DNA from 3 places in the Halomonas sp. TG39a genome. Region 3 is predicted to be linked to each of the others. Evidence: predicted binding sites of a transcription regulator. Region 3 holds the regulator's gene; each other region holds the start of a gene.
What was found. Region 3 encodes FliA, which starts transcription of late flagellar genes. Its sites were predicted from a motif close to CTAAAGTTNNNNNNNNNNCNGCCGATA; they were not measured.
Positions count from the first base shown of each region.

Region 1: U738_RS23590 (flagellin N-terminal helical domain-containing protein) is a predicted target of FliA. The motif match lies at 5,852-5,878, and genes of this name have one in related genera.
Region 2: fliD (flagellar filament capping protein FliD) is a predicted target of FliA. The motif match lies at 6,846-6,872, and genes of this name have one in related genera.

Region 1 covers NZ_JQLV01000001.1:2,571,995-2,582,072, reverse strand. The annotation lists gene pseB (UDP-N-acetylglucosamine 4,6-dehydratase (inverting)) at 1-28, shown strand, start outside; gene pseC (UDP-4-amino-4,6-dideoxy-N-acetyl-beta-L-altrosamine transaminase) at 28-1,203, shown strand; gene U738_RS11535 (polysaccharide pyruvyl transferase family protein) at 1,209-2,270, shown strand; gene pseF (pseudaminic acid cytidylyltransferase) at 2,271-2,975, shown strand; gene pseG (UDP-2,4-diacetamido-2,4,6-trideoxy-beta-L-altropyranose hydrolase) at 2,972-4,090, shown strand; gene pseH (UDP-4-amino-4,6-dideoxy-N-acetyl-beta-L-altrosamine N-acetyltransferase) at 4,087-4,596, shown strand; gene pseI (pseudaminic acid synthase) at 4,612-5,661, shown strand; gene U738_RS23590 (flagellin N-terminal helical domain-containing protein) at 5,914-7,365, shown strand; gene U738_RS11505 (hypothetical protein) at 7,565-8,242, shown strand; gene U738_RS11500 (amino acid ABC transporter substrate-binding protein) at 8,409-9,179, shown strand; gene U738_RS11495 (amino acid ABC transporter permease) at 9,339-10,007, shown strand; gene U738_RS11490 (amino acid ABC transporter ATP-binding protein) at 10,004-10,078, shown strand, end outside.
Region 2 covers NZ_JQLV01000001.1:2,583,659-2,593,283, forward strand. The annotation lists gene U738_RS11550 (hypothetical protein) at 1-666, opposite strand, end outside; gene U738_RS22960 (glycosyltransferase) at 690-2,993, opposite strand; gene U738_RS11560 (flagellin N-terminal helical domain-containing protein) at 3,265-4,152, opposite strand; gene U738_RS11565 (flagellin N-terminal helical domain-containing protein) at 4,401-5,288, opposite strand; gene fliD (flagellar filament capping protein FliD) at 5,448-6,800, opposite strand; gene fliD (flagellar filament capping protein FliD) at 6,981-8,330, opposite strand; gene U738_RS11580 (UDP-glucose dehydrogenase family protein) at 8,577-9,625, opposite strand, start outside.
Region 3 covers NZ_JQLV01000001.1:3,719,427-3,729,504, forward strand. The annotation lists gene flhA (flagellar biosynthesis protein FlhA) at 1-938, shown strand, start outside; gene flhF (flagellar biosynthesis protein FlhF) at 998-3,181, shown strand; gene U738_RS16760 (hypothetical protein) at 3,178-3,744, shown strand; gene U738_RS16765 (flagellar protein FlhE) at 3,770-4,198, shown strand; gene U738_RS16770 (RNA polymerase sigma factor FliA) at 4,225-4,926, shown strand; gene U738_RS16775 (motility protein A) at 4,967-5,788, shown strand; gene U738_RS16780 (OmpA/MotB family protein) at 5,794-6,468, shown strand; gene U738_RS16785 (sensor domain-containing diguanylate cyclase) at 6,492-8,498, shown strand; gene U738_RS16790 (hypothetical protein) at 8,518-9,090, opposite strand; gene U738_RS16795 (adenosylcobalamin-dependent ribonucleoside-diphosphate reductase) at 9,306-10,078, shown strand, end outside.

The DNA of each region.
Region 1 (10,078 bases), 1.1 Mb from region 3:
AAATCGTGAGAAAATCGGAGCTATTTAATGATCCCTTACGGTCGCCAAGAGATTACTCAAGCTGATATAGATGCAGTGGTCTCTGTGCTGAAGTCCGACTTCCTCACCCAGGGGCCGCAAGTGCCTAGCTTCGAGCAGGCAGTAGCCACGCATGTAGGAGCAAAGCATGCCCTGGCTGTTAATAGTGCCACCTCTGCACTACACCTAGCCTGCTTAGCGCTACGGCTTGGTAAAGGTGATTGGCTGTGGACTTCTCCAATCACCTTTGTTGCTTCAGCCAACTGCGGGTTGTACTGCGGTGCCCAGGTAGACTTTGTTGATATCGATCCTCGCACCTATAACCTCTGCCCTAAAGCGTTAGCAGCTAAGCTACAAAAAGCGGAAAAAGAAGGGCGCGTACCCAAGGTCGTTGTTGCTGTGCATCTATGTGGACAACCGTGCGACATGCAGGCGATTAGTGCGCTCAGCCAGCGCTATGGCTTTCACCTAATAGAAGATGCTTCCCATGCCATTGGTGGTAAATACCAAGGAGAGTTCATAGGCAGTGGTCGCTACAGTGACATCACGGTGTTTAGCTTTCACCCCGTGAAAATTATTACTACCGCTGAAGGTGGCATAGCGGTTACTAACAGTGACGAGTTAGCCAACAAAATGGCCTTGCTTCGCAGCCATGGCATTACCCGTGAACCTGCACAGATGACTCATGAAACCGATGGGCCTTGGTATTATCAGCAGATTGACCTTGGCTTTAACTATCGTATGACCGAACTGCAAGCGGCGCTGGGACTGAGCCAGTTAGAGCGCCTTGATCAATACGTTGCTCGTCGCCACGAGTTAGCTATACGCTATGATCAATCACTGGTGAATCTGCCTTTAATTACGCCTTGGCAGCATAAAGATAGCTATTCAGGGTTGCATTTGTATGTGGTTCGCCTTGAAATTGAAAAACTTGCCATTAGTCATCGGAAAGTATTTGAGTCATTACGACAGCAAAATATAGGTGTTAATTTACATTACATTCCAGTTCATATGCAGCCTTATTATCAGAATATGGGGTTTGCTAATGGTGACTTTCCTGAGGCAGAACGCTATTACACTGAAGCGATCAGCTTGCCACTCTATCCAACGGTATGTGAAAAGCAGCAGGATAATATAATCAGGGTGCTGAGCAGTATTCTTCTCAAAGCTTTACGGCGGAAATGAATGTTATGAAAAATTACTTGATTATTGGAACATATCCAGAAAAAGGTTCTAAAAACATAGGGGATAAGTTAATAACTGAATCCGTAATTAAAGGTATGTCAAGTGTAGATCCCGGCTGTAAGTGTGAGGTTGTTTTTAGAGCGGACTCATGGAGTAATGTACAAGCAAAAGTTAAGAAGGCAGATCATATAATATTTGCGTGTTTAGCAGTTAGGTATGATTTAGAGAAAGTTGTGTATCCATTTATACGAAATGTTGTTGATTCAAAAACTCCTTATTCAGTGATTTCATCTGGAACTAGTCTGTTAGTCTCCGAAAGTGAGGATATATATGCTGGGTTAGATAAGGCAACAATAAAGTTGTTGTTAAAGATGGACGAAGAGGCTTTTCTATTTAGCTCACGCGGTGTTTTGACTCAGTTTCTTTTTAGTTACCTTGGTATGAAAAATGCTATGTTAGATGGTGATGTGGCATTTTATTCTCCTGAGAGGCAAGGGCTATCTTTTAGGGTGGGCGATAAGAAGGTAAGGAAAATAATAATTTCGGATCCACATTATGCATCTTCTTATATTGAATCATTCATAGTTTTGTATAGCGGTGTTGTAAGTATATTTCCCATGGCTGATGTTGAGGTGTGTTTGCATGGTATTAATCCGGATGTGGAAAATTTTTGTATCGAGAATGGTCTTAAGTGCAATAAGATATATGAATTAAATAATGGGTTAAATGTCTATGATTCGTGCGATTTACATATTGGATATCGTGTTCATGCACATGTAAGTGCTTTATCAAGAAGAAAGTTTTCTTACCTCATTGAGCAAGATGGCCGCGGTGCTGACTATGGCGCTACAATTACTAGAAAGATAAGCCAGCCATGCTATGTAGGAAATGGAGGAAATGGAGGAAATGGAGGAAAGGGAGTAAATGTAAGTGCTATATACCAATTGCTAGCGATACTCTATAAAGATAAAGAAAGTGGCTTTATTCAGTTTTCAGGGCTTGAGAAGCAGATCGACAAATTTAGTATGGCTGCGCATGATGCTTTTTGTAAGATTGCTTCGGCTTAAATGCTAATGACTATTTGCATAATACCCGCGCGAGGTGGCAGTAAGAGAATTCCGCGCAAAAATGTCAAATTTTTTTGTGGGAAACCCATGATTGCTTGGTCAATTGAGGCTGCCCTTGAGAGTCAATGTTTTGAGCGTGTTATTGTCTCGACAGATGATGGTGAAATTGCTTCAGTTGCGCGTCAATGGGGCGCAGAAGTTCCTTTTATTCGTCCTGAAATATTGTCTGATGATTACACTGGCACTATCCCTGTCATTGCGCATGCGATTGAATGGCTCATTAAGAACGAACAATCTCCTGAAACCGTTTGCTGCTTATATGCCACTGCTCCGTTCGTGCAGCCAAGTGACCTTCAATATGCTCGGCAAGAATTAGCCAATGACTCCATAGCCGATTATGCCGTAACTGTGACTAGCTATGCGTTCCCTATTCAAAGGGCTCTACGCTTGACCCGATCAGGGGGTGTGGCAATGTTTCAGCCCGAGCATTTTACTACTCGTTCTCAGGATTTAGAGGAAGCGTGGCATGATGCTGGACAGTTCTATTGGGGGCGTGCGAAAGCATGGTCAGAAGGGCGTGCTCTTTTTAGCAAGTACACTATACCGATTCGGCTACCACGCCACCGCGTACAGGATATAGATACTCCAGAGGACTGGCAGCGTGCTGAATGGTTGTTCAAAGCATTTTTGACAGAATCATCATGAAACTTATCGCTTTTCGGGTTGATGCGTCGCTTGAAATTGGTACTGGCCATGTGATGCGCTGCCTAACGCTGGCTAACGCGCTACGCGAACATGGCGCTGAGTGTTACTTCCTTTGCCGTGAACATAAAGGCCATTTGATTGAACAAATTGAGATGCAAGGCTTTCAGGTATTTCGGCTTAATTACATTCGGCAGACGGAGATAAAAAAATTCGTTTTGACAGAAGACTTCGCATTGCCTTATCACGCCCACTGGCTGGGAGCTCCATGGCAAACCGATGCAGGTGCCTGCCGGTCCATTTATGAAGATCATGTACCTGACTGGCTAGTCGTTGATCACTACGCGTTGGATGCTCGTTGGGAAGAAGATGTTTGCCCAGCTAAAACTCGACTACTTGTTATCGATGATCTCGCTGATCGGGAACATCTTGCAGATGTATTGCTAGATCAAAATCTTGGACGAGAGGCCGGGGACTATACTGCCTTGGTACCCACGTACTGCCACTGTCTTATCGGCCCAGAGTTTGCTTTGCTGCGCCCAGAGTTTGCCCAATGGAGAGAAGTTAGTCTTGCTCGCCGTCGGAAACAACCCAGATTTAAGCGTTTGCTAGTTAGTCTTGGTGGTGTCGATAAAAACAATGTAACGGGGCAGGTATTGAAAGCTCTCAAGCAGTGTGATCTGCCTGACGGTTGTGAGATTAGCGTAATTATGGGCGCAACGGCGCCCTGGTTGAATGAGGTCAAAGTACAGGCAAACGCATTGCCTTGGCCGACTGAGGTGGTGGTTAACGTCAGTGATATGGCGCGACGTATGTCGGAGGCGGATCTAGCTATCGGTGCAGCGGGTAGCACTTCCTGGGAGCGCTGCTGTCTGGGGTTGCCTACCCTACTGTTGGTGTTAGCGGATAACCAGCGAGCGATTGCCGAGGCTTTTAATAGTGCTGGTGCGGCAGTTTTTCTTGATAGTGTAAATACAAGTGACTTGTCGAGGAAGATGAATAGCCTGTTAGAGAGGGGGATTTTGTGGCAAATGAGCGAGGCTGCTGCCAGTCTCACTACAGGTCAAGGTATTGATTTTCTTTGCCATGTCTTGTTACAAAAAAGTAGAATTGCATGACATACTCAACGAACTTAAGACCCCTGACAGAAGCGGATCTTGCCATGCTGTTGCAGTGGCGCAACGCACCTGAAGTGCGTTGCAATATGTATACGCAGCACGAAATAAGTGAGAGTGAGCACCGTCAGTGGTTTCTACGTTCACAACAAAACCCTAACCGCCACTTACTGATAGCTGAGCAAGATGGTCAACCGTTTGGCTTCGTTAATATCCAACTTATAGACCCAAGGGCGAAGAGAGGGGAGTGGGGGTTTTACCTTTCCCCAAAGGTACCAAAAGGCAGAGGCCATTCATTAGGTATTGCCGCCTTAGAATACGCTTTCATTGAACTGGAATTGCATAAGCTATGTGGCGAAGCGCTCGCAAATAATACGCGCTCAAGAAAATTTCATGAACGTTTAGGTTTTAAACAAGAGTCTTGTCTACGCGATCATCACTTTGATGGTCAGGCCTATCATGATGTCATTGGCTATGCACTTCTCTACAACGAATGGCAAGCATTTTAAGGAGTTAACTTTTATATGATGATAAAAATTGCTGGGCGTGTAATTGGCCCCTCTTGTTTGCCCTATATTATCGCTGAGCTGTCAGCCAACCATAATGGTAGTATTGAGAATGCCAAGAGAATAATTGAAGAGGCAAAGAAAGCGGGCGCCGATGCGGTTAAAATACAGACCTACCGACCTGACACAATCACGCTGGATTGTGCTAACGAAGAGTTCAAGATCAAAGGTGGCCTTTGGGACGGTCGTACACTATACGAACTCTACCAAGAGGCACACATGCCCTGGGAATGGCATGCTCCGCTGTTTGAGCATGCCCGCAAGCTAGGGATAACCATCTTCAGCTCTCCTTTCGACAATACAGCGGTTGATCTTCTAGAGGATCTCAACGCACCAGCCTACAAAATTGCTTCGTTCGAAGCAGTGGATTTACCCCTAATCAAATACGTGGCCAGCACCGGCAAGCCGATGATTATTTCCACTGGCATGGCCAATGTAGAGGAGATTTCTGAGGCCATCGAAGCGGCCCGAGAAGGCGGCTGTAAAGAATTGGCGGTTTTGCACTGCGTCAGTGGCTACCCAGCTCCCGCCTCTGACTACAATCTGCGTACCATACCCGATATGATCGCGCGGCATGGTTTAGTAACGGGGTTGTCTGACCATACTCTTGATAATACTACTGCGGTCACTAGTGTGGCACTTGGTGCTTCAATCATCGAAAAGCATTTCACTCTCAATCGAAATGGTGGTGGCCCGGATGATAGCTTTTCGCTCGAACCTCGTGAACTTGCAGACTTATGCCGTGATACCAAGACGGCCTGGCAAGCACTGGGTGATGTGGATTACGGCCGTAAATCTAGTGAACAAGGTAACGTTCAATTCCGCCGGTCTTTATATTTTGTTAAGGATCTAAAATCGGGTGATGTAATAACAGGGGATTCCGTAAGAAGCGTAAGACCAGGATATGGACTGCCGCCCAAGATGCTTAAAGACATTATCGGAAAGACAGTTGTAATAGATGTGAAAGCTAACACGCCAGTGAAGGAGGCCGTGTTGGGATCTGGGTAATACGTGCCTTCATGATTCTTTTGTGTTCACTGTATTTCATGCCAAGCAGGAGATAGGTGGATAAAAGTGGAGGTCACGGTATTACCTCATTTTCAAGAGAGCACATTCCGACGGTCACCTTGATACTACTGGTTTACGGAAAGTATTGCTCCGGAATTCCATGAAATTTAAGTATTTTCTCTATCAAGCCTTAAAGTTTCGACCACTCCTGCCGTTACTCAATTTAACGAACTGTATACAAGGATGTCCTGAATGGCGGTGATTAATACGAATCTGCTCTCTTTAAACGGTCAGAACCAGCTCAAGCGCTCACACTCTGCCATGGAGACTGCAATCGAGCGCCTTTCTTCGGGGTTGCGTATCAATGGGGCGAAGGATGATGCTGCCGGGCAGGCTATTGCTAACCGCATGGAGTCCAATCTTCAAGCTGGAAAGACGTTAACTCAAGGCATTAACGATGGCATCTCACTGATGCAAACTGCCGAAGGTGGTCTTGATAGTATTAACGATATTTTGCAACGAGCTCGTGAGCTCGCCATTCAATCCGCCAATGGCACCCTCTCTGATGCTGACCGTTCCTCAATCAATGCCGAGTATCAGCAGCTCGCAGAGGAGGTCGACCGACTCGCTTTCATTACAGAGGCGTTTGGTAAGACGCCGCTCGCACCCGCGGAACCACGGCCATTGCCGGTTAAACTAGGCGACGCAGCTCATATTACTGAGCTTCTTGGGCCTGGTTTTGAGAGTTTTACCTCCGGTACAGTTTCATTGGCTTACGTACCTGCGGGTGCGACTAACGTCACGCTGGAGATAAACTCTTTAGGTTTGGATGACGACATTCAGATATTCACTCAAGATGGGAAGCACCTGATAGGGACGCCCATTGATGGGGCTCATCCTGACCATGTATGGCAGTCACAAGACGTTACGGATATTAATGCTTCACTACTCACGGCTGAAAATGGGTTTGAGCCTGGGGCCAGCTACGATGCTAGCCTGCTTCAAGATGCAGCGGGGAGCTATGACCTAAACTCGCCGCCTGTTGAGCTTGATTATAACGACATGAAAATTACCTATAGCGGCGACGGTGATCGGCTTGATGAGGCATCGGCTGATGATGACGGTACCGAGTTTAACAACGGCAATCTATCGGAAAATATGCTGGAGCGAGTAACTTTCGACAAAGTAACGGAAAACCTGATTGTTTTCGTGGTAGGCCAAGGTTCATTTAATGCCAGGGCTACTTGGGACGACATGCCGATTGAATACGACGACCCAGAACCGGTGTCGACCCCCGTTAGCACCCCTACAAACATAGTGGTTAGTGCTGGTGTTGGTCAGAAAATGGATTCCATCACGATCGCTCCCACGCCTTCTGACACTCAATCGTTGGGACTTGAAGGGGTGGCACTGGATCCTATAGAAAAGGCTTTAGAAGCAATGCAGAAGCTTGAGCAGGCAATGGGGCAGGTTGATGGCTATCGAAGTCAGTACGGGGCGCTCAACAACCGCTTTGAATCTGCCATTGGCACCTTGAGCCAGGAGCAAGTGAACTTGGGAGCTGCTAAGTCGAGAATTGAGGATGCTGACTATGCTGTAGAGGCATCTAATATGATGCGTACACAGATTTTGCAGCAAGCTGGCACCTCGATGCTAGCTCAGGCCAACCAGAATCCACAAAGCGTGCTTTCTCTGCTGGATTAATTAACTAGCCGATCGGTGTGTTAATTGTGGGAGCCCCAACACCTACTGGACTTGCTTCTTCTAAAATCTCTACCACTAATGACTTAGCCCGCAAAAATTGATCTTCCCAGCGTTTGCTCGATAATGAGTCGTTATCTTGGCACTCGTCGGCTTGCGGGTGCCCAAATTTTACGTTCGTCATTGGGCAGGAAAACACCCCATGGATCCGCAAAAACTGGCGGTAACCTTAGCGATTGCTGCAGGCTGGTTGAGTTTCAACAGCCTGGTCGTTGGCATGTATTTCTTACTAAGCGGTAGAGGCGTACTCGAAGGCGGAATGTGGCGTGGCGGAGAGTGGCTAAGACTTGGGCAGCCAGCGCCAGCCGATGAGAGCAATGAAACCCCCGTTGAGTCCCCAGCTGTTGCTAAACAGATGAATACCTCCTCTACGTTACCCGAGAGTGAAGATAGCGTAGAGGAGGTGGCACCTGTGGCGGTAGAGGAGAGCACTCATGTACTGTTTGTGATGTTTGATCAACCGGATATCGCACTCAACAAAAAGCTGTTCTCGAGCCTGCAAAAGTGGGAGGCCCACTATGATGCGGCCTTTCAGGTTTACAGCGTGCCAGGCGTTACCCCGCAAAATCCATTGCGGATTGCTAATGCCTATCCACCAGGAGTGATGCCCTCTCCAGAGGCCTTCCTGCAAGAAGAGCACTTAATCGGTGGCGTAAGTGTGATCCTCAAAAAGCCCAAGCGTAGGCGCGGTTTTGATAAGGTGCAGTTGGAGAAGCTGGTTGCGTTTACCCAGGAGTTGGCAGCGTTAGGCGGAAGCGTGTTGGATGCAGAACGCCAAGTTGCTACCCCTAAAACGTTCCTGGCTATCAAACAAAAGTAGCCATGAAGCCCTTTGTGACAGCATATTCAATAAGAGAATAAAAATTAATTTTAATATTCTTTTGTATGCTTTTGTCGTAGGGGTAAAATAGCCGACATTAATGTTTCATGACTATTTGTTTGGCTATTCGCATCGTCGCACTATCGACCAACGAGGAAACAGACTCATGCCACTACCCCGTAAGCTCAATCTCACCCTGGCCGCGCTTTCGTTGAGTGTTGCCAGCGGGTTGTTTGCCGCCGCTGCTCATGCAGATTCGCTCCGTGTGGGCATGTCCGGTGGTTATTTTCCTTTTACTTTCGTTGAGCAGGACGAGCTGCAAGGCTTTGAAGTTGATGTAATGAACGCCGTGGGTGAGATCACCGGTGATGACATTGAGTTCGTTACGGCTAGCTTCTCGGGCTTGGCAGGTATGCTGGAGTCTGGGCGTATTGACACCATCGCTAACCAGATTACGATCACCCCGGAGCGTGAAGCGAAGTATGTGTTCACTTCGCCTTACGTGTATGACGGCGCGCAGGTGGTAGTGCGGGCTGGTAATGATGCCATTCAAGGTGTGGAAGATTTATCCGGCAAAAGTGTTGCGGTTAATCTGGGCTCGAACTACGAGCAGCTACTGCGTGAGCAGCCGAACGCCGATGAAATCGATATTCGCACCTATGAGTCCAACATTGAGCAAGATGTGGCACTAGGCCGTGTTGAGGCGTTTGTCATGGATCGCGTGAGTGCTACGCAGGTCATTAAAGAGAAAGGCTTACCATTAGAACTGGCTGGCCAGCCGTTCTCGACCATTGAGAATGCGCTGCCGTTTCGTGATGACGAGGCGGGTCGTGAGCAACGTGACCGCGTTGACGCAGCCCTTGCTGAGCTTCGCGAAAGTGGTGAACTGCGCGAGATATCCGAAAAGTGGTTTGATACTGATATCACCCAGCCGTAACCGCTGGATTTATCCGTTCTACGCGGCCGTGGCAATGCCACGGCCGTTTGCTGATACGCGATGCGGCGATTGTTAATGGCTATTTTGAATGGCGGTGTTTAATAACTGTGTTTCATAACTGTGTTTCATAACCGTGTTGAATGACTATGTTGAATAACCATGCTTAACCTTGAGTATATGTGGGGGCTGCTGCCGGTTCTGCTGCGCTACTTGCCGCTCACGCTGGAAATGGCGACGATTGCCATGGTGTTTGCGCTGATTCTGGCGTGCTTGCTGGCGGTGGTTCGCGTGTCAAAAGTGCCATTCTTAAACGGCTTTGCGCTGTTGTTTATCTCGTTTTTCCGTGGCACGCCGCTGCTGGTTCAGCTGTTCCTTTTCTACTATGGCTTGCCGCAGCTAATAAGTGCATTGATCTCTATTACCGGCGTTACCGCCGCGGTGCTGGGGCTAACGTTGCACTTTTCTGCTTATATGGCCGAATCCATTCGCGCTGCCATTGTGGGGATTGACCGCAGCCAGACCGAGGCTGCGCTCTCCATCGGCATGACCCAGTCGCAGCTTATGCGGCGTATTATTCTGCCCCAGGCCACCCGCGTGGCAACGCCGACGCTAATGAACTACTTCATCGATATGATTAAAGCGACCTCGTTGGCCTTTACGCTGGGGGTTACCGAATTAATGGGCGCCACGCAAAAAGAGGCCGCGGGCAGCTTCCTCTATTTAGAAGCGTTCTTGCTGGTGGCGCTGATCTATTGGGCGATTGTGGAAGTGCTTTCCTGGGGGCAGCGTCGGCTGGAAATTTACCTGAATAAGGCCTACCAACGATGATCTCGCTGCAAGGCATTACCAAGCGTTTTAGCGGCCACACGGTGTTTAAAGATATCGACTTGAGCCTTTCT
Region 2 (9,625 bases), 1.1 Mb from region 3:
GCCGCTCCACGTCCAGAACACATCTGGCAGTAACGGACTGCAAACTTCATTTCTCTTAAACTTTGAGTAACATGGATGTTTGAAACCATTAATCCCATGCTGAACGTCGATAACAGTAATACCCAACATCTTACAAGCAAGAATAATAGGAAAATAATACAAACCATAATAAACTCTAACAACAAGAGCATCAACTTCTGAATTCTTCAGCAACTGATAGTATTTAGCCACCATTCCGTTTAAAAGATAAAACCTTTCTTCCATATTAGCTCGAATACTAACACCAAAATTCTCTTTCAACTTGGAATCAAAAAAATCTACTTCCTCTTTTTGCTTATTACTCAACTCCCTTTTAAACTGCGGCGACAGAAGCTCTAGTTTTTTTGCCTCAACTCCCTTTTCCTCAAACCCTTCAATTATATGTTTCAAAAAATCCTCATCAAAAAAATAACCAACTATCTTTATTTTTCTTTTCTCTGGGTAGCTACTAGACCCTACGCCAACCAGCGTTAGCCTTCCTTTCGTGATGGCCATATTTTTTCGGCTTATCTCTTGAAGGCAAAACTGAAAACTTTCCCTTATAAGTGGAGAATAAGTTAATGAGTGGCCATCCGGTAGGCTGGAAACAATTTCGTCATAAACATCAAATTTTTCATAAGCAAACATAGAAATTTGTTCCCTTAAAAGCTTCAATCAAGCAATGCAAAAAGATTATCATCTTGCCCCAAGAAGGCGGTTTCATTTGCAGCGAATTTTGAATTTAATTCATTATTATCTTTCTCAATCGCAGGTGGAAGCAGCTCCTGTGCCTCTAAAAATTCCAGCGCTTTTTCCTGGCTAACATCGGCTATCAACTCAAAAGCAACATCATGTGCTGCGAAGCCTGAACTGAGAATAAAGGCGAGCTTCATCCTTTCTTTCTCGCTTAGGGTAGCCATGCGTTCGTGACTGGGTAGAAAGAGCACATCGCCGCTCTCTTGCTCTGTGGCGCAGGCTGTTTGGGCGCTTAGCTTTTCTGGCAAATGACTGTAGTGGCTAATATTATGAAAGCGGTAAAAGCGGAAGCCATTGCGACTCGCCCAATGCTGTAGCTCTGCCAAATTGGGCTGTTTTTCATGAGTCAGTTGAAACGCGACACGCGCCTGAATTAACAGTGTATTGGCGAGCGTTTTTTTGCCATGCTCGAGCACAAGCATAGTATCGCTTAGCTCATCGAGAATCAGCCAGTCAAGATTGCCCAATCCGTCGATACTATCCAACGCCACGGTAGTAATGGGCAGCTCTGCCAAAGGCTTGGCGCCTAGATGGTGCCGCTTGGGAAGTTTTTCGAGCGGTAGCGGTGAAAGAATACTGGTCATTTCAGGGGCTACACAGGCGTACAGCGTTTTCGGCTTTCCATCTCCTAGCAGTGCGTGCTGAAATAACTGTATATACTCACTACCTTCGTATTGCTTGGCCTCCTTTATTTCACTGGCGGGGTCAAAGGCGACAATACCAAAGGCTTCCGTCGCCGCCATTTGGTCAGCAAGGCCGCTTTTGATCAAGCTAGCGCGGTTGTCGAGTACCATGATTTTACCTTTTATTTGCCAGGTAAAATCATCGGTAAGCCACAAACGGTTAACTTGTGGTTCGTTGCCCTGCTTGGCTCCAGAGATAGCACCAACCAACTCTTTAAGTGAGTTATCAACCTTGAATTCAGGTTTAGTTGCCAGATAGGCTAAGCGCTGACGATGGCGTTTCTTCTGAATAATGGCAAAGTCTTTATTTCCAGCGCGCAAGTTTACCAGCGGAGTTAAAGCAGTAATTAGCCGCTCCGTGGCGCGGTCGAGATGGTGCTTCTCTTTCCCCACTTGCCAAGCGCGCGCCACCAAATCCTGATACATATCTTCATCGTCGAATAGACTGATGACTGCATCCACTAACGGTTGAAGCTCGTCATCGCTGAGCAGATGTTGGTAGGGCTCTTTATAGCACTCATCCGGAAAATCATAAGAGAGGCCAGCATCGCCAATCATTTCGGGCATGCCACCGCGGTTGGTGATTAGCGCTGGAATACCGTTGAGCATCGCCTCGGCCAGCATACGCCCAGAGCTTTCCCACCATAGGCTAGGCGCAACAACCACACGAGCTCGACTGTAAGGGCCGCGCATATCGCTGGTGTTGGGGGTCACTACAACATTACTTAACGCGATACGCTGCTCCCCCATTCGACGAGTGGTTTCACGCAGCACGGCGGGCCAGTCAGCCCGGGCTTCTACCACTTCAAGCTCAATATCGGGTCTTTCTCGCTCCAGCTTTTCGGCCAGTTGCACAAATACGCTCGCGCCCTTTTGCCAACTAGGGTTAACAAACAATAGTCGCTTACGTTCATGGTGTTCGGCAATGAAGTTTTCTGGAGCGATAAACTTGCCTACCGGATTGGCGGTATAACCAACCTTTTTGCGGTACATATCAGCCGTAGCTTGGCTATCGGTGAGAATCAGATCCACATCACGACACCAGCGTGGTGATTTATAGTTGCCGTTCGCTAGGTAGAAAGCAACAGGTATACCGCGATCTCGTGCCTCATCGGCAATTAGCATGTCAAGCGTTTGGCCGCCGTAGAACCACACAACATCCGGCTTAAAAGAATCCAGCATGTAGAGGTACTGACTATACCAAAGCCCTTCTTCATGCGTCGTCAAATGATTTCGATTGTGACTATAACTCACCACCAACTTATGCGTGAGCGCGCCATCTTCAGCTTCTATCAATTGGTGTAGATGAGCGCTCAGGTCAGAGAATTTTTCTTTAAGCCGCCCCATTCCCTTTGGGTTATCGAATACGGTCGCGCCCAGCACTTGAACGTCATAACCACGAGACACCAGTTGCAGCAACATTTGACGCACGGTCATGCTGGCGCCGCTGGAGGTATCCAACAAGCAAAAGGGATTGGCCCAAAGTATGCGGGGCCTGCGTTTTTGAGTAGCGGATGCTTGAGTTTGCTTAACCATGAAGCGGCTCACAGGAAAAATGGCAATGTGCCTAGCTTACTGTGCTAGGGCAGTGAGCAAAGGCGCGAATCCGCCAGTATTTAGGTAGGTGTTCTCTCGATCAGCACTAACTTAAAGGTGGGGCAAGCAAGAAAAAGGGGCTTAATTATCGATGGCTAACAATTTCTATTTTTTCATGACTTAACTACAATGTAATTACTGAGTCTACAGGCAAAAAAACGGGGCCTGTTGGCCCCGCGATACTTTCTCTTGCATCATACCGACTAAGGTATTAGCCCAGCAGAGACAATACAGACTGTGGCGTCTGATTAGCCTGTGCCAGCATGGAGGTACCGGCCTGCTGAAGGATGTTGGCGCGTGTCATGTTAGACACTTCCACCGCATAGTCCGCATCTTCGATGCGCGAGCGGGCTTCAGAAAGGTTGGTAGAAGTGGTCGCCAGATTATCGATCACTGAGTCAAAACGGTTAAGCGTAGCACCAAGAGTCGCACGATTGGTGTCTAGCGCTTCAGTGGCAGTATCAACTGCATCTACTAAAGCCTTGAAGTCAGTATGTGCAACACTACCACCACTTTGGAGCGTAAACTCCATTCCGTTACCCGCATCAGCAATTACACCGCCGCTGGCGGTATCTAGATCCAGGCCATCAACTGTGGCATCAAGTCTAGAAACGCTAATAACGTCCTCAGCTTCAGTATTGGAGCCAACCTGAATATTAAGGGTAGCGCCGGCACCACTTGCTACGTTTAGCAGGTTAGTACCGTTAAAGTTGTTGCTGCCAGCTACGCGATCAATTTCAGCTAGGCGCTCGTTGATCTCGGTAACGATCGCATCACGGTCTTCTGTAGCGTTGGTGTCGTTGGCGCCCTGTACCGCTAGCTCACGAATACGCTGCAGGTTGTCGTTGATTTGATCAAGACCGCCTTCCATGGTCTGTACCAGAGAGATACCGTCGCTAGCATTACGGCTAGCCTGATCCATACCTTTGATTTGGGCAGTCATTTTGTTGGCGATGGCTTGGCCAGCAGCGTCGTCAGAGGCGCTGTTAATGCGCAGGCCAGAAGACAAACGCTCTTGCGCTTTGGCCAGCATAGACTGAGAGTTAGACAGGTTGTTCTGGCCAATCAGGGCCGTAATGTTGGTGTTGATTACAGACATGTGAGTGCTCCTCGAAATTTAACTGGCCTTGTGGCCTGCTTAGCGGCACTTGCGTTGCCGTTATTATAATTAACGGCCTCCCCACCAACTTCTTTAGAAAAAACCGTTCTTTTTTATGTAAACTACTGTAACTCATCTGATTGATGCGACAACTGCTTATTAACATCGAATTTTGGATATCTGCCTTAAATAAAAACGGGGCCTACTGGCCCCGTCGTTACTTTCTTTTGACATTACTGGCTAAAGGATTAGCCCAGTAGAGACAATACAGACTGCGGCGTCTGGTTAGCCTGTGCCAGCATAGAAGTACCCGCCTGTTGGAGAATATTCGCACGCGTCATGTTAGACACTTCTACTGCGTAGTCGGCATCTTCGATACGTGAACGAGCTTCAGAAAGGTTGGTAGACGTCGTCGCCAGGTTATCGATCACCGAGTCGAAACGGTTCAGAGTAGCACCCAAGGTTGCACGACTGGTATCCAGCGACTCAGTTGCTCTATCAACCGCATCAACTAAAGTCTTGAACTCTTCGTGAGTGGCACCTGCACCTGAAGCATCTGCAACTGTAAATTCGCCAGCGGTCACTGCTGTAGCACCAGATACAGTGTCTTCTAAACCAAGTCCGCTAACCGTGGCATCAAGCCTATTAACACTAATAACATCTTCAGCTTCAGTGTTGGAACCAACCTGAATATTAAGAGTCGCGCCAGCGCCACTTGCAACGTTTAGCAGATTAGTGCCGTTAAAGTTGTTGCTGCCCGATACACGTTCAATCTCTGCTAAACGTTCGTTGATCTCGGTAGTAATTGCAGCACGGTCTTCTTTGGCGTTGGTGTCGTTGGCACCCTGTACCGCTAGCTCACGAATACGCTGCAGGTTGTCGTTGATTTGGTCAAGGCCGCCTTCCATGGTCTGTACCAGGGAAATACCGTCGCTAGCATTACGGCTAGCCTGATCCATGCCTTTGATCTGGGCTGTCATCTTGTTGGCGATGGCTTGACCAGCAGCATCGTCAGAAGCGCTGTTGATGCGCAGGCCAGAGGACAGACGCTCTTGCGCTTTGGCAAGCATAGACTGAGAGTTGGACAGGTTATTCTGGCCGATCAGGGCAGTAATGTTAGTGTTGATTACAGACATGTGAGTGCTCCTCGAAGATTAACTGGCCTATTGGCCTGCTTAGCGGCGCTTGCGTCGCCGTTATGTTAATTAACGGCAGGCCCGCCAAATTCTTTAGAAAAATTACGCTTCTTTATGTAACTTACTGTAACTATTTCAACTGCACTCTGAACTACTTTCTTAATTGTTGTTCTGCATGTTGCCCAGCATACTGAACTGCTGGGAGAGGTAGCTGCTCATAGAGTTCATTTGGGCGATCAAACCATCCAATTGCCCAAACTGCTTACGGTAACGCTCTGTGCTGCGCTCGATACTAGCCTCCATACGAAGCTTACGCTCGTCCAGGCTGTCAACCCGCTGCTCAGCACTAGTCACTGAGCTTTGAATGATGCCGTTTTCTGCCGTAATGCCTTCAAGCGTGGCGTTTAAGCGCCCAGCAAAGCCGCCTTCTTCGGTTTCGCCCGCAAAGAAGGCAGATAGCCCCTCTGGGTTGTTGGCTACTGCATCGTCCAACTTATCCTCGTCGACCTTTAATCGCCCCTTCTCATCAATGGCTATGCCCAGTTGTGAAAGGCGTGAAATATCGCCGGTGCCGAGGTTGTCAGTAATATCCCGGCGTAGGCGGTCTTCAATGGTGCGCACGGTGCGGTCACCCACTAGCTCGCCAGACGTTTCGCCTTCGCCGTTGTATGCGGTCATTCGGCCAACGGTGGATTTCATTTCGTTATAGTTTTTAACGAACTCGTCAATGGCTTCTCTTAGCGACGCATCATCACGCTCAATCACCAGCGTAACGGGGTCTCCAGAGGCCTCTGTGAGATCAAGCGTTACGCCTTGGATGGCCTCTTCAACGCGGTTGGTTTTACTGGTGATAGTAATGCCATTAACATTCAGCTCAGCGTCCTGACCTGAACGCTGGGTGGCTGCATCCATGGTCAGCGACGCTAAGCCTGAGAAGCCCTCCAGTGAAGCATCTTGGCCCGTCTCTTTTGAGCTCAGCGCTAAGCGGTACCCAGTGCCATCATTAACGATAGAAGCGGTTACGCCAGCCTCTTTATCCGCATTGATCTGGTCACGAACATCCGCCAGCGTACTGCCCGCTGAAATAGCAACGTCGTAGCTTGTTTGTGTTCCGCCAGCACCAAAGTTAAGCGTTAGCGTCGCATCGGCTGCTGTTACCTCTTGGTCTAGCGCTACGCTGTTGGAAGCAGCGCTGCCTGCGCGAGCCAGTTGGGTAACGGTTACTTCATAGCGCCCGGCATTAGCGGTTTCGCCTGCGGTCGCCAATACGCCATCGCCCGTCACGGTGCTTTTTTGCTGCTTAAATGTAGCGGCATCGTTCAACGCAGCAATAGAGGTTTGCACGCGATCCATCGCTGATTCAAGGCGCCCATAAGCTGAAATTTTGGTTTGCTGAGCACTTTTCTGCTCTAGAATAGGCACAAGCTTTTGCTGTTCGGCCGCTTTTAGCTGATCCACCAAACCTGAAAGATCTAATCCAGAACCTACACCGAGTGCTGTGATCGATGCCATGGGGTTCATTCCTTATAAGAAGTAGAGAAAGGTGTCTAGGTAATCTATCGGCTGCGGAGGAGCAAACTTTAGAGTTAATGCCTTTTTTAAGCTGTTTTTAAAGCATTGCAAAGAAAAATGCCCAACACACTGTGCCGGGCATCTTGTAAACTATTAATTTAGCTAGCTTATCAGCCTAACTTAACCTTGCTGATCAAGCACTGCAAACTGCTGGGTCAGATAAGCACTGGTTGAGTTCATTTGCGCTACCATGCTGTCCATCGCTTGAAACTGTGTGCGATAACGCTCAACGGTTTGCTCGATACGGCTTTCCGTTGTCGCATAGCGGTCTTCTAACGAAGCAAAGCGCCTTTCAGACGAATCAACGGCACTTTCAAGGCGGCCACCTGTTCCCACCAAGCTTTCCAGCGATGAGGCTATTTGCCCTGCCATGCCACCCTCTTCGCTATCGCCTGCAAAAAAATTGGCTAGCTGATCCGGCTGATTAGCAACAATGCTATCTAACTTATCTTCGTCAATCTCCAGCTTGCCATCCACTTGAAGTGAAATACCTATATCCGACAACACGCTAAAGCCATCGCCGCCGACAACACTGCTAATTGTTTGACGAAGCTCTCGTTCAACCGCGCGGGTCGCGGCATCGGCGTTCAACCCCGCCGACTGACCAGTCTCTTCGTCAAACGCTGTCAAACTGGTAATGGTGTCCTTGAGCGTGTTGAAGTCATCAACAAAGGCCGTGATCTGCTCGCGGATAGCCTCATCATCCTGCTCAACGCTTACAGTGCTCGTCGCACCAGCCTCAGCAAGGTTTAAGGTAATGCCTTGAATAGCGCCTTCCACTTGATTGGTAGGGCTAACAATATCGATTCCATTGACGTTAAACTCTGCATCCTGCCCCGCTTGAACTACCTGGGCATCAGTCGTTTGTACATCGCCCGCAAGAATGTCTGAAAAGTTTGTGCTTTCAATACTCGCGTCCGCACCCGTTTCCGTTGAATTTACTGCAAGACGATACCCTTCACCGTCGTTGATAATAGAGGCGCTTAAGCGGCCATCACTCTGTTGATTGATAGCATCACGCATATCTTCGAGGGAACTGCCATCGGCAATGGTAATGGGATCCATAGCTCCGTCAGCAAGAGTAAAGGTTAATGACTGCTCCCCAGTCACTATGCTTTCATCTGCTGTTTCCAAACGCTCTGTTACTAGGCTACTGGCTGTAGCTAACTGGCCGACCTGCACTTCGTACTGACCTGGCTGGGCCTCATTGCTGCTAACAGCGCCAACGGCACTGCCTTCTACATTGGTTGTTAAGCTCTCGAATGACGCCCCATCATTGAGTGCTTCGGCTGAGCTTTGAAACTGCTCAAGCGCGCTTTGCAACTTACCATAGGCAGATATTTTCGTATCTTCAGATTGGAGCTGTGCCGCAATAGGCTCAAGCTTTGCTTGTTCTGCCGTTTTTAATTGCTCCAGCAAGCCATTCAGATCCAAGCCAGAACCGATGCCTAGTGATGTAATAGCAGCCATAAGACCAATGCCTTTTTTGAATACATTTAGCTACGCTTGCTGCTTTCAATTAGCGTTCCTTCATTAAGCGATGCGTAGCACTTTTCTTTAATACAATTACCTTAAAACCTCGGCTAGGTGAAGAATAACTTAAATTTTCTTCTTCATCTTTTCGTATTAAGACGTTACTTCAAGTAACTAAACGTAATAGATACACCCATTACTCAGAAAAATGACGATAATAAGTTCATCTTTTAGTGGGTCTTTCTAGTTGCTCTTTCTCCCCACCCCTATGTAACGCAAACCTGCCTCTTCAACAGCCATTGGCGTGTACAAATTACGCCCATCGATAACGACTTTTTCCGCCAGTTGGTCGGCTAACCAAGCGAAATCGACGCTGCGAAACTCTTTCCACTCGGTGCAGATAACCAACGCATCGGCGCCTTTGACTGCCTGAATGCGATCACCGGCGAGCATTAAGTCATCCCGTTCGCCATAGATACGGCGGCATTCCGCCATGGCTTCGGGATCAAAGGCTTGCACCTTAGCACCCGCTTGCCAAAGCGCTTCCATCAATGTGCGGCTTGGGGCTTCACGCATATCGTCGGTGTTGGGCTTAAAGGCTAGCCCCCACACGGCAATGGTCTTGCCACTTAGATTGCCTAAGTTATCTTGCAGTTTTGTGAACAGCGTTTGCTTTTGGCGTAAATTAACCGCTTCAACAGCACTGAGCAGTTCCGGGGTATAACCTAACTGGCGCGCGGCGCGCTCTAGTGCCTGAACGTCTTTGGGAAAGCAGGAGCCGCCGTAGCCACAGCCTGGGTAAATAAAGTGGTAGCCAATGCGCGGGTCACTGCCGATTCCTCGCCGCACGTCTTCCACATCCACTTCAAGCCGTTCGGCGAGATTAGAGATTTCGTTCATAAAGCTGATTTTGGTGGCGAGCATGGCATTGGCGGCGTATTTGGTCAGTTCGGCGGCCCGTACGCTCATAAACATCAGTTTTTCGTGGTTGCGATTGTAGGGGGCGTAGCACTCTTGCATATGCGCTTTCACACGCTCGCTTTCGGTGCCGACGATAATCCGCGCACCGCGGGTAAAGTCTTCGATCGCAGCCCCTTCTTTCATAAACTCAGGGTTCGAACAGACGTCAAACGCGAGTGATGTACCACGCTGTTCGAGTACATCGCTGATAACCGCATGGACTTTTTCGGCGGTGCCCACGGGCACGGTAGATTTATCAATCACCAGCTTATAGCTATCCATATGCTGGCCGATCGTACGCGCTACCTCTAGCACATAGCGTAGGTCGGCAC
Region 3 (10,078 bases):
GTGAGCTGCTGGGGCGCATTAAGAGCGTGCGGAAGAAGTTTGCCCAGGAAGTGGGCTTCCTGCCGCCAGTGGTGCATATCCGCGATAATTTGGAGCTGCCGCCTAACGCCTATGTGCTTTCAATGAAAGGCGCCGAAATTGGTCGCGCCGAGGCGCAGCCCGGCAAGTGGCTGGCGATCAATCCGGGGCAGGTCTCCGGCGAGCTGCAGGGCACCCATACCCAGGATCCCGCCTTTGGTTTACCCGCCATTTGGATTGATAGCAACCAGCGCGAACACGCTCAGGTGTATGGCTACACCGTGGTGGACGCCAGCACCGTCATAGCAACCCACTTGAACCACCTGTTGCACCGCCACTCACCCGAAATGCTGGGGCGTCAGGAAGTGCAGAAACTGCTGGATAAAATGGGCGATGATCAAAAAGCATTGGTCGAAGAGGTGATTCCCAAGGCTATTTCGCTGACGGTGTTGCAGCGTATCTTGCAAAACCTGCTTGACGAAGATGTCTCTATTCGCGATATGCGCACTATTCTGGATACCCTGGCGGAGTACGCCGCCCAGCAAAAAGATCCTAACGAGCTGACAGCGCTGGTGCGAGTCTCACTGGGGCGTGCGATTGTCCAGCAGTGGTTTGCAGGGCAGGAGACGCTCAATGTGATGGGACTGGATGCCCAACTGGAACAGGTGCTGGTGCAGGCGATGAACGGCAACGGCGCCATGGAGCCTGGCTTGGCAGAGACGCTGATGACCCAGGCGCAGCAAGCGCTGGAGCGTCACGAAAGTTCCGGCGAACCGCCGGTGCTGGTCGTGCAGCATTCGCTGCGCGCGGTACTATCACGCTTTTTGCGCCGCCGTTTACGCCATATGTCAGTGTTGTCGCAGGCTGAAATTCCCGATGACCGCACATTAAGAGTGACCACAATAGTCGGCGGACGTTAATGATGGCCCGCCGTGATAGGCTAGCGTCGACCATTTCCAGAACAGACAAAAGGTAAATCATGAGCGTTAGACGTTTCGTGGGAGCCAACAGTCGTGATGTGATGCGCCAAGTGCGCGAAACGCTCGGTGAAGACGCCTTGATTGTGGCTAATCGGCGTACCGAAGGGGGCGTTGAAATTTTGGCCATGGCGGATGAAGCCATCGACCACTTTGAACCTTCACCGGAACCCGCACCTCTCGAAACGCCGACAGCACCTCCGCCGCAAGACCCCATGCAGGCGATGAGTGAGCGCTTACTGCGCGAAATGCAGGATATGCGCGCGCTGCTAGCAAATAGCCAGCCAGCCCCTGCTGCTTCACCAATGCCAGCAACGCCCACCGGAACGGCCGCGCGACTGCGCCAACTGCTATGGAACGTCGGTTTCGGCAGCGAGCTTGCCGATGAACTGCTGGCAGGGTTGCCCGAACCATTAGCCCGGTTAGACAGCGATAGCGAAGCACCGCTGCAGTGGCTGCGTCAGCAGTTAATGGATCGCCTCTGCGTGCTGAGCGATGAGCCTAGTTTCTTTGATCAAACCGGCATTGTCGCTCTGGTGGGGCCGACCGGGGTAGGGAAAACCACCACCACCGCCAAGCTGGCGGCACGTTTTGTGATGCGTCACGGTACGCGCCCGGTGGCGCTGGTGACCACCGACAGCTTCCGGATTGGTGCCCACGAGCAGCTGCGCATCTATGCGCGCTTGCTGGATACGCCGATGTACGCGCTGGATGCCGAGCAGCCCATCGACGATTTGCTGGGCCGCTTGCAGGGCAAGCAGTGGGTGATTATCGACACCGTGGGCATGAGTCAGCGTGACCAGCGGGTGATTGAACAGATCGCCCACCTCCAGGGCGGACGCTCGCGAGTGCGCTTGGTATTGCTGCTGAATGCTGCCAGCCAGCCAGAAACCCTCGAAGAAGTCGTGCTGCGCTATCGCCAAGCCGCGCGAGCGGCGGGCGCAGAGCTCGATGACTGTATTATTACCAAGCAGGATGAAGCGGGGCGGCTGGCGCCAGTGCTAGATATTATTATGCGTCACGGGATGCGTGTGCTGTTTGGTTCCAATGGCCAGCAGGTGCCCGAAGATATGGCCATTGCCACTCCCGACGCTTTAGTCGATCAGGCGCTAAGCACGGCAACGCCGCAGCGTGAACGGGCCCACAGTGCTGAAGCCCCGATGGCAATGCCGCGCTGGTCCCGGGATGTACTGGGCCAAGGGCGTCGCTTGTCATCACTACTGGCGAGGCTGCGCCAACGCGTCACCGGTTTTGCAGAACTAGAAGAGACCTGGAACCTAGCCTCGCTGCCGAGCCGTGTGCAGGAACAGCGTTTGGACGCACTGCTCGCCGGCTATCCCGCGGCGGAAACCACCTTAGGGATGGCGTGGTCGGCGCGGCGCAATGAGCGCGGCTGCGACTGGGCAATGCCGGACATAGGGCTGGACACAGATGGCGCCTGGCTGGCGCTACCCTGGCTGCAGCATCGCCACGTCGCGGGATGGCAGCCGCGCTTAGCCGCGCTGTCAGAGTCAACCGGCGTCGCGGTACACCTACTGCCGCGCTTTCCCGAACCGGAGGCGCTCGTCTGGCTGGAAGCCGAGCATTTGACCTGGGTCAGCCAAGTAGCCCCCAGTCATAGGGTACTCTTTCACCATGAGCGCCAGACCCTCCGTCAGTTGTTTGATGACAGTGTGCTAACGCATCATGTAGGCGTGCGTTTTCGTGGCCAATCGGTGCAACTTTGGACGGTCTACGCCGAGGTTGAGGACGCCAGTGGCACTGCGCTGCTCGCCTGGTACGGGGAAGTGCGCGACCCGGAAAGTGCCAAAGTGGTAGCGCGCCGCTACTGGCTAACCCCTGCACGGCTGGGGGCTGAGGTGCTCTCGCTACTGTTAACACAGCTGCAAAGTGAAGGCTTGGCCGCCTTGACGCGGCGCGCGTGGCAGCAGTTAAAAGAGGCCGATAGCGGTGATCTCAATGCCGAAGTACGGCTGTTAATGGCCAGCGGTGTGGCGTCGGTCGCTGGGCATCTCGATGTTGCCGATGATGAGGAGGCGCAGACGCTGCGCGGCGATCTGCTCAACCTACTAGGCGCCAGCCGTCGCCGCCGCGATACCGGTATGCTTGATGCGCTGGTCTACGCCTTTATGGCGCGGGATGCGATTCGTCAAATGGGCAGTGTGAGTCGAGAGGGTGTGGCGTGAGCGAACAAGATCAAGCCTCGGGACTGCGCAAGTGGGCAAACCTGCAGCGCCAACAGCAGCAGGCTGAGGGGGCGGTTGATGTTGCGGCGGCAGAACCTGTGGCCGAACACGTTTCACCCCTATCAACGCCGACGCGAGCGGCGCTGGAAGAGCCCAGGACGGTGGCGCCGCCCAGGCCCAAAATTCCGCTTATAGTAGTTGGGCTGCCCGGTCGCGGCGTAGTTCAGGTGAGTAAGGTCAAAGCACGTCTGGGGCAGTGGTCAACGCTAGGTCGAAACTGGGCCGGTGAGCCTGATGACTGGGATATTCGCATCGTCATGGCGGAAACGTCTGAGCTTGCGCAACTGAGCGACCAATACAGCCGCTGGGCGCTGTGGATTAGTAGCGATGCCGATGCGTTTGCGACCATGTTCCGTACGTTGCGCCAGTTGCATGAGGGTGGTGGGCCGCGTCGTTTGCTGGCACTCCATGAGCCGCACTTGCCGCGCCAGGGGCTACTCGATAACTTGCGTGAGGCTGCTGATTACTACTTAAATATGGAGTTACTGGTACTTGCACGATGAGCGCACTCTGCCAAGGAGACCAAGCATGCTAAGCTGGCCGTTAACAGGGCGGCTGCCGTTGATCGCGGCGCTGCTGACAGGGTGTCTATGGGCAGGTTTAACGGGGAGCGCCCAGGCAGCGCCCGGTAGCTGGAGCACTCAGATACCGGGACTGATGGTGGCGATGAGTGATCGGGCAAGCAGTAGTCAGGCGGCCACCCCACCCGACGTCGCCAGCCTGCAGTCAGGCCAGCTTGGGCGTATACAGTGGCAGTTTCACTACCCCCCCAGTGCGCACTTAAACGCTTGGCTGTGCCATCCTGAGCAGTGCGTTGCGTTAACGGGTATGCGGGGTTCTACTACCGCGCTAGCGGGACGAGACGCCGATGCGCCGTTGCATTTTCGCTTCGCCTTACGTCCAGGTCAGCGGCCTGTTCGGGTGCAGGGATTGCAAATGATTGTGAATTATCAGTGAAGGCTGGATAGCCGCGAGGCGAGAATATGTACACAGCACAGGGCAGAATTAAACAAAATGAGCTGTTGACTCAATACATGCCATTAGTGCGACGTCAGGCCTTGACGCTACAGGTTCGATTGCCAGCGAGTATTGAGCTCGACGACCTTATTCAAGCCGGGATGGTGGGGCTGCTGGAAGCGCTGGGGCGCTTCGACGCTACCCAGGGAGCCACCTTCGCGACCTTTGCCAGTCAACGTATTCGCGGTGCGATGATGGACGAGTTGCGCACCCGCGACTGGCTGCCGCGCAGCGTACGCCGCTCAGCGCGGGCGGTTGACCGCGCCGTTCGCCAATTAGAGCAGCAGCTCGGGCGAGCGCCGGAAGAGCACGAAATTGCTCACCACCTAGAGATGCCGCTGAGCGACTATCAGCAGCTCCTTAACGACACCAACAGCGGCCAGCTATTGCCGTTTGAAGAGCTAGTCGCCGATGGCGGCGAGCCTATCAGTCATGAACTGGGCAATTCACCGTTCGAGCAGTTGCTGGATGGACAGCAGCGGCAAACGCTGATTGATGCGATTGAAGCGCTGCCAGAGCGTGAAAAGTTGCTTATGGCGCTGTACTACCAAGAAGAACTCAACCTCAAGGAAGTAGGGGCTGTGTTGGGCGTAACGGAGTCACGCGTTTCTCAACTACACAGCCAGGCCGTAAGTCGTTTACGCGCTCGCTTACACGACTCGGCATAACACCTCTTTTTACTCACTTGTGACCGGCAAGGAGCCGTGGATGAATCCTTCGACGCTGATAGGCATATTTGCCAGCATACTGCTGTTGGTGAGCGTGCTGTTTTTAACCGCAGAGTCCCCTGAAAGCTTTATCAATTTTCCGGGTCTGGCCATCGTGGTGACCGGTACCCTGGCGGCGACCTTTATCAGCTATCCGCTGAAAGAGGTGCTGCGTGTCGTACGGCTGGTGGGCTTGGTATTTCGGCGCGAAAATACCTATATGCGTGACGATATCCGCGAATTGGTCGATATGTCACGGCTGTGGTTTAAAGGCGATGTGCGCGCGGTCGAGCGCGAGTTGGAGCATACCCGCAATCCGTTTCTGCGCACCGGGATCCAACTGGTGATCGCCAACACCAAAGAGGACGAAATTTTTGACATGTTGCGCTGGCGCATCGCCCGCCTTAAAGCGCGTGAGCATGCCGAGGCACAAATATTTCGCACCATGGCCACCTATGCGCCTGCGTTTGGCATGATCGGTACCCTGGTAGGGCTGGTCAATATGCTGGAAGTCATGGATGCAGGCGACTTGCAGGTGATTGGGCCGCGCATGGCGGTGGCCCTGCTGACTACCTTCTATGGCATTTTACTCGCCAACTTAGTGTTTAAACCGATTGCGGTGAAGTTAGAGCGCCGCACCGAAGAGCGACTGATTACCATGAACATGGTGCTGGAAGGTATTTCGCTGATTACCAAGCGTCGCCTGCCGTCGTTTATCGAAGAGACACTCAACTCCTTTGTGGCTAACTACCACGATGAAATTCGTGATAACAGCGTCAAACCCAGGCCTGACTCGTCGGTGAGTTCGGCGGCCAAGGGGTAGGCCCGATGCTAGACCGCGATACACGCCACGCGCTGGAAATGACGCCGTCGCCAGGCGATGGTGAAGAGGGCTGGTTAACCAGCTATCTGGATGTATTGACGCTGCTGATCACGCTCTTTGTACTGCTGCTTTCACTGACGCCGCCGGGCGGCGGTGAAGCGGCTGATACTGCTTTCATGCGTTCGGCCAGCGCGGTATCATCATTGCCGCTGGCGTCTCTAGCCACCGGGATTCAGCCCCGCCACGCTGGGGTGCAGCCGCAGTTTGACGGGCTTGATATTCCTGGAGTCAGCGTTTCGCAAGGCCGCGAAGGGGTGACGCTGCGGATTGATACCAGCCTGCTATTCCCCAGCGGCCAAGCGGTACTAACCCCCCAAGGGCGAGGCGTGGTTGAAAGCCTTATCGGTGTGCTGACGAATTTTGATGGCCAGATATCGGTGGAGGGGCATACCGACAGCGTGCCGATTTCAACGGCTCGCTTCCCCTCGAACTGGGAGCTTTCATCAGCGCGGGCAATCGCCGTGGTGAGGCACTTAGAGCGCCAAGGGTTCAATATTTCACGTATGCGGGCCGTCGGATATGCCGATACCCAACCCATGGAACCGAACGCAACCGCGGATGGGCGAGCTGCCAACCGGCGCGTAGAGCTGCTGCTAAGACAGCAGGTCGAGGGTGAATAGATTGCGAGGCCACGTTTGTGTCCATGTACCACCCGCGATTGCAGTCGTTTGGTGCCCTGCTGGTATTAGATGCTGATTGTCGACGCATCCAAGCCAGTAGCACTAACTTAACCCGCTTAACCGGTGTTGAGCGCCCTGAAAATGGGCAGCTCACCCTTGGCTGTGTGTTGGGGAAACGGCTAAGCCAGCGGGTGCGTCGCGAAATGCACGGGCAGCAGCGGCTTTCCGGCCCGCTAGTGTTTATTCGTTCCAAGCATAGCAACGTGCGTTTTCAGCTCCATGCTTACCGGGTAGGCGAGCAGGTTATCGTCGAGATTGAACCACTAAATCCCCAGGGTAAGCGCCGCTTGCTCTGCACCGTCAATGAGCGGCTGATGCGCTTAGCGGAAGCCACCCATCAGGAAGAGCTGCTCGACTCCTTGGTTAACGCGATTCAACAGCTTACCGGCCATGATCGCGTGACGGTGTGCCATTTTGATAGCGATTGGCATGGTTTGATGGTTGCCGAAGCGCTAGGAAAACAGCTGCCCTCGCTGTTGGGGCAGCGCTTTCCCGCCAGCGACTTCCCAGCTGCCTTGCGCAAAAGTTACCAACACTACCCTGTACGGTTAATTGAAGACGTCGATGCGCCGCCTGAAACGCTGACGCCCGCCTACTCGGGAGCAAGCCTTAGTGGCAGCTTTTTACGCGCGCCTGCCCCGGAACGGCAGCGCTATTTAAACCGGCTGGGGGTACGCGGCTCACTCAGTTTGGCAATGCAGGGTGATACCGGCTTATGGGGGCTAGTGTTTTGCCACTCGGCCGCGCCGCACTCGGTTGAGCCGTCGGCACGTGATGCCGTTCGTACCTTGGTGCAGATGGCCACCCAGCGCTTACTGCTGCTCCGGGCGCGACAAGAAGCCCGCTACCTGCAGCGGGTTCAGGATAGCTTGGCACTGAGTACCCGAGCGCGTAGCGAGCCACAAAGCCCCCAGCAGCTACTCCAGGAGCAGGCGGCTACCTGGATGAAGCTGTTTCGCGCCCATGGTGTAGTGCTATGGGTGAATGGCGGCGCTTATCAAGCAGGCATGACGCCGACCCCAGAAGCCATTAGCCAGTTTGTGCTACGTCTGGAAAGAGCCCACGTGCATAGCGGGCCTTGGTGCACGCGCGAAATCGCCAAAGAGACGTTAACCGCTTCGCTGGCCATGCCCGAGCAGTGCGGAGCCTTGGCGGTGCCGCTGCCAATGAGCTCAACTCAGCGCGCCTGGCTGATATTTTTTCGCCCCGAGCAGGTGGAAACGCTGTATTGGGCGATGCAGCCTGCAACCCATCCTCAACCGGTGGCGCTCGTGACCCCGTCGGTTGCTTGGCATGAGGAAGTGGTGGGTAAGAGCGAAGCCTGGCAGCGGGTAGAGCGCTTAGCGGCGGTCGACCTGGGTGAAGACCTGACGCTGGCCATTTCAGCCTATGAAATTAGCTCGCTGAATATGCACCTGGAGCACGAGCGTAAAGCTCTTGCCGAGGCCAACCAGCGGTTGGAGCAATTAGCCCATTTTGATCCCCTCACCAAGGTGTGGAACCGGTACCGCATTGAAGAGGCGATCAATGCCGAGCTAGTGGCCGCCAAGCGCTACGCGGCCGCCTTCGCCCTCTTGTTGTTTGATGTGGATAACTTTAAGCAGATCAACGATGCCCACGGCCATAGCGTGGGTGACGATGTGCTGGTGGCCCTTGCACGCTTAGTTGAAAACGCGCTGCGTGGCTGCGACCACCTGGGCCGCTGGGGCGGTGAAGAGTTTATTGTGTTGGCGACCCACTCGGATATTGACGCCGCTATTGGCCTGGCCGAACGACTGCGCTCGCTGGTCGCAGAGCTGCGTATAGAAGGGCTTGAACAAAGGATTACGGTGAGTATTGGGGTTGCCGTTTGGCAGACGGGGGACAGCTGCAAAACCATTATCTCACGGGCCGACGACGCTATGTATCGCGCTAAGCATGGCGGACGCAACCGCGTCGAAATGGCGCTAGAGCCCGTGATGTCAATTTAATAATTCATACTTTATTGAATTATTGAGTGGCCGCCCCGTGGCTTTCACACTGCGTCATCATTCGGTTAATCGCGGCGTCAGCGCCTTGCAGGCTAAAGGTCATATACCAAGGCTCGCGCTCTTCCTGGTCAAAGCCGAGAAACAGTTGTTCGCCCTGGCGCATATCGGCCATCAGGGATTCCAAGTCGCTTAAATAAAAGTGGGCATAAAACCCGTCATCGCCGCGCTCGGTGATAAATTCGGCCATGGTGTCGATGACGGGCTGCTCATCGACGCGTAGTCGAGTAGGCACCAGATTAACCGCCCGGCTCTCCCCCTGCTGCTGCTCAAGGGTGACGCGCATCTCCAGCCAGGGTAAATCGCATACTCCCGGCGTGGCGTTCAGGCTCAGCGTCGCGTCTGAGTAGCTGTGGGCTTCCACCGCCCGGTAGTGGCGCTCGTTTCCCAGTGAGAGCGTCATGGAGTGCCAATGATCATGGGTACTGACGTCGTCGGTATTAAATGTGGCTGCGTTAGCCATGGGCGTTGCGATCAGCAATGAGACGGCCATTGCTGTCGTTATTAAGGTAGTTGCCGTCATGATCTGAGCCATCTAACCAAAATCCTTAGACTATTAACCGAAAAACCAGTCTATAGCGTGTAGGTGAGGGACAAAAGTGTAAGGTGCTGATTTTTCTATATATGGTAGAAAAATTTAAAAAAAGTGCCTCATATGGTGTTAAGTCGTGTCTATACTTCACCTCGATACCATCTATAATCGTCCCATTTGAGCGCTATATTCACCCCGCTGTGAAGGAGTTTTGCGACATGAGCACCGCTGCTAAGGCTATCAAGACCTCTAATGACGTCCCGATGCAGGCCCCCTCGCGGGAGATCTGGGATGCCAAATACCGTCTTAAGGATCGTCATAGCCAGCCCGTCGATCAGGACGTCGGGGCGACGTTTGAACGGGTTGCACGTGCTCTTGCTGCGGTGGAAGGTGATAAAGCCGAAGAGTGGCTGCCGAAATTTCGTTGGGCGCTGGAAAATGGCGCCATTCCTGCCGGGCGTATTCTTTCCAACGCAGGCGCTGAGGCCTACAAGCCGGCGGTGAGCCTGATAAACTGCACCGTTTCGCGCACCATTCGTGATTCCATGCGCGATATTCTCGACTCGGTGGTCGATGCGGGCATGACGCTGAAATCCGGGGCCGGTATCGGCTACGACTTCTCGACGCTGCGCCATAAGGGTGCCTTTGTGTTTGGCGCTGGCGCGGGCACTAACGGCCCGCTGGCGTTTATGGATATCTACGACAAGATGTGTTTCACCGTCGCCTCTGCCGGTGGCCGCCGTGGCGCCCAGATGGGCACCTTTGATGTGGGCCACCCGGACGTGCGCGAGTTTATCCAGGCTAAGCGTGAAGCCGGTCGCCTGCGGCAGTTTAACCTTAGCCTGCTGATCACTGACGAGTTTATGGAAGCGGTCAAAAACAATACCGACTGGCCGCTGGCCTTTCCGCTACATCCTGGTGAGAAAGAGGACGTTAAAGCGCAAGACCTGATCTACCGCGACTGGCCGGTGGTTGAAGAGGGCTACACGGT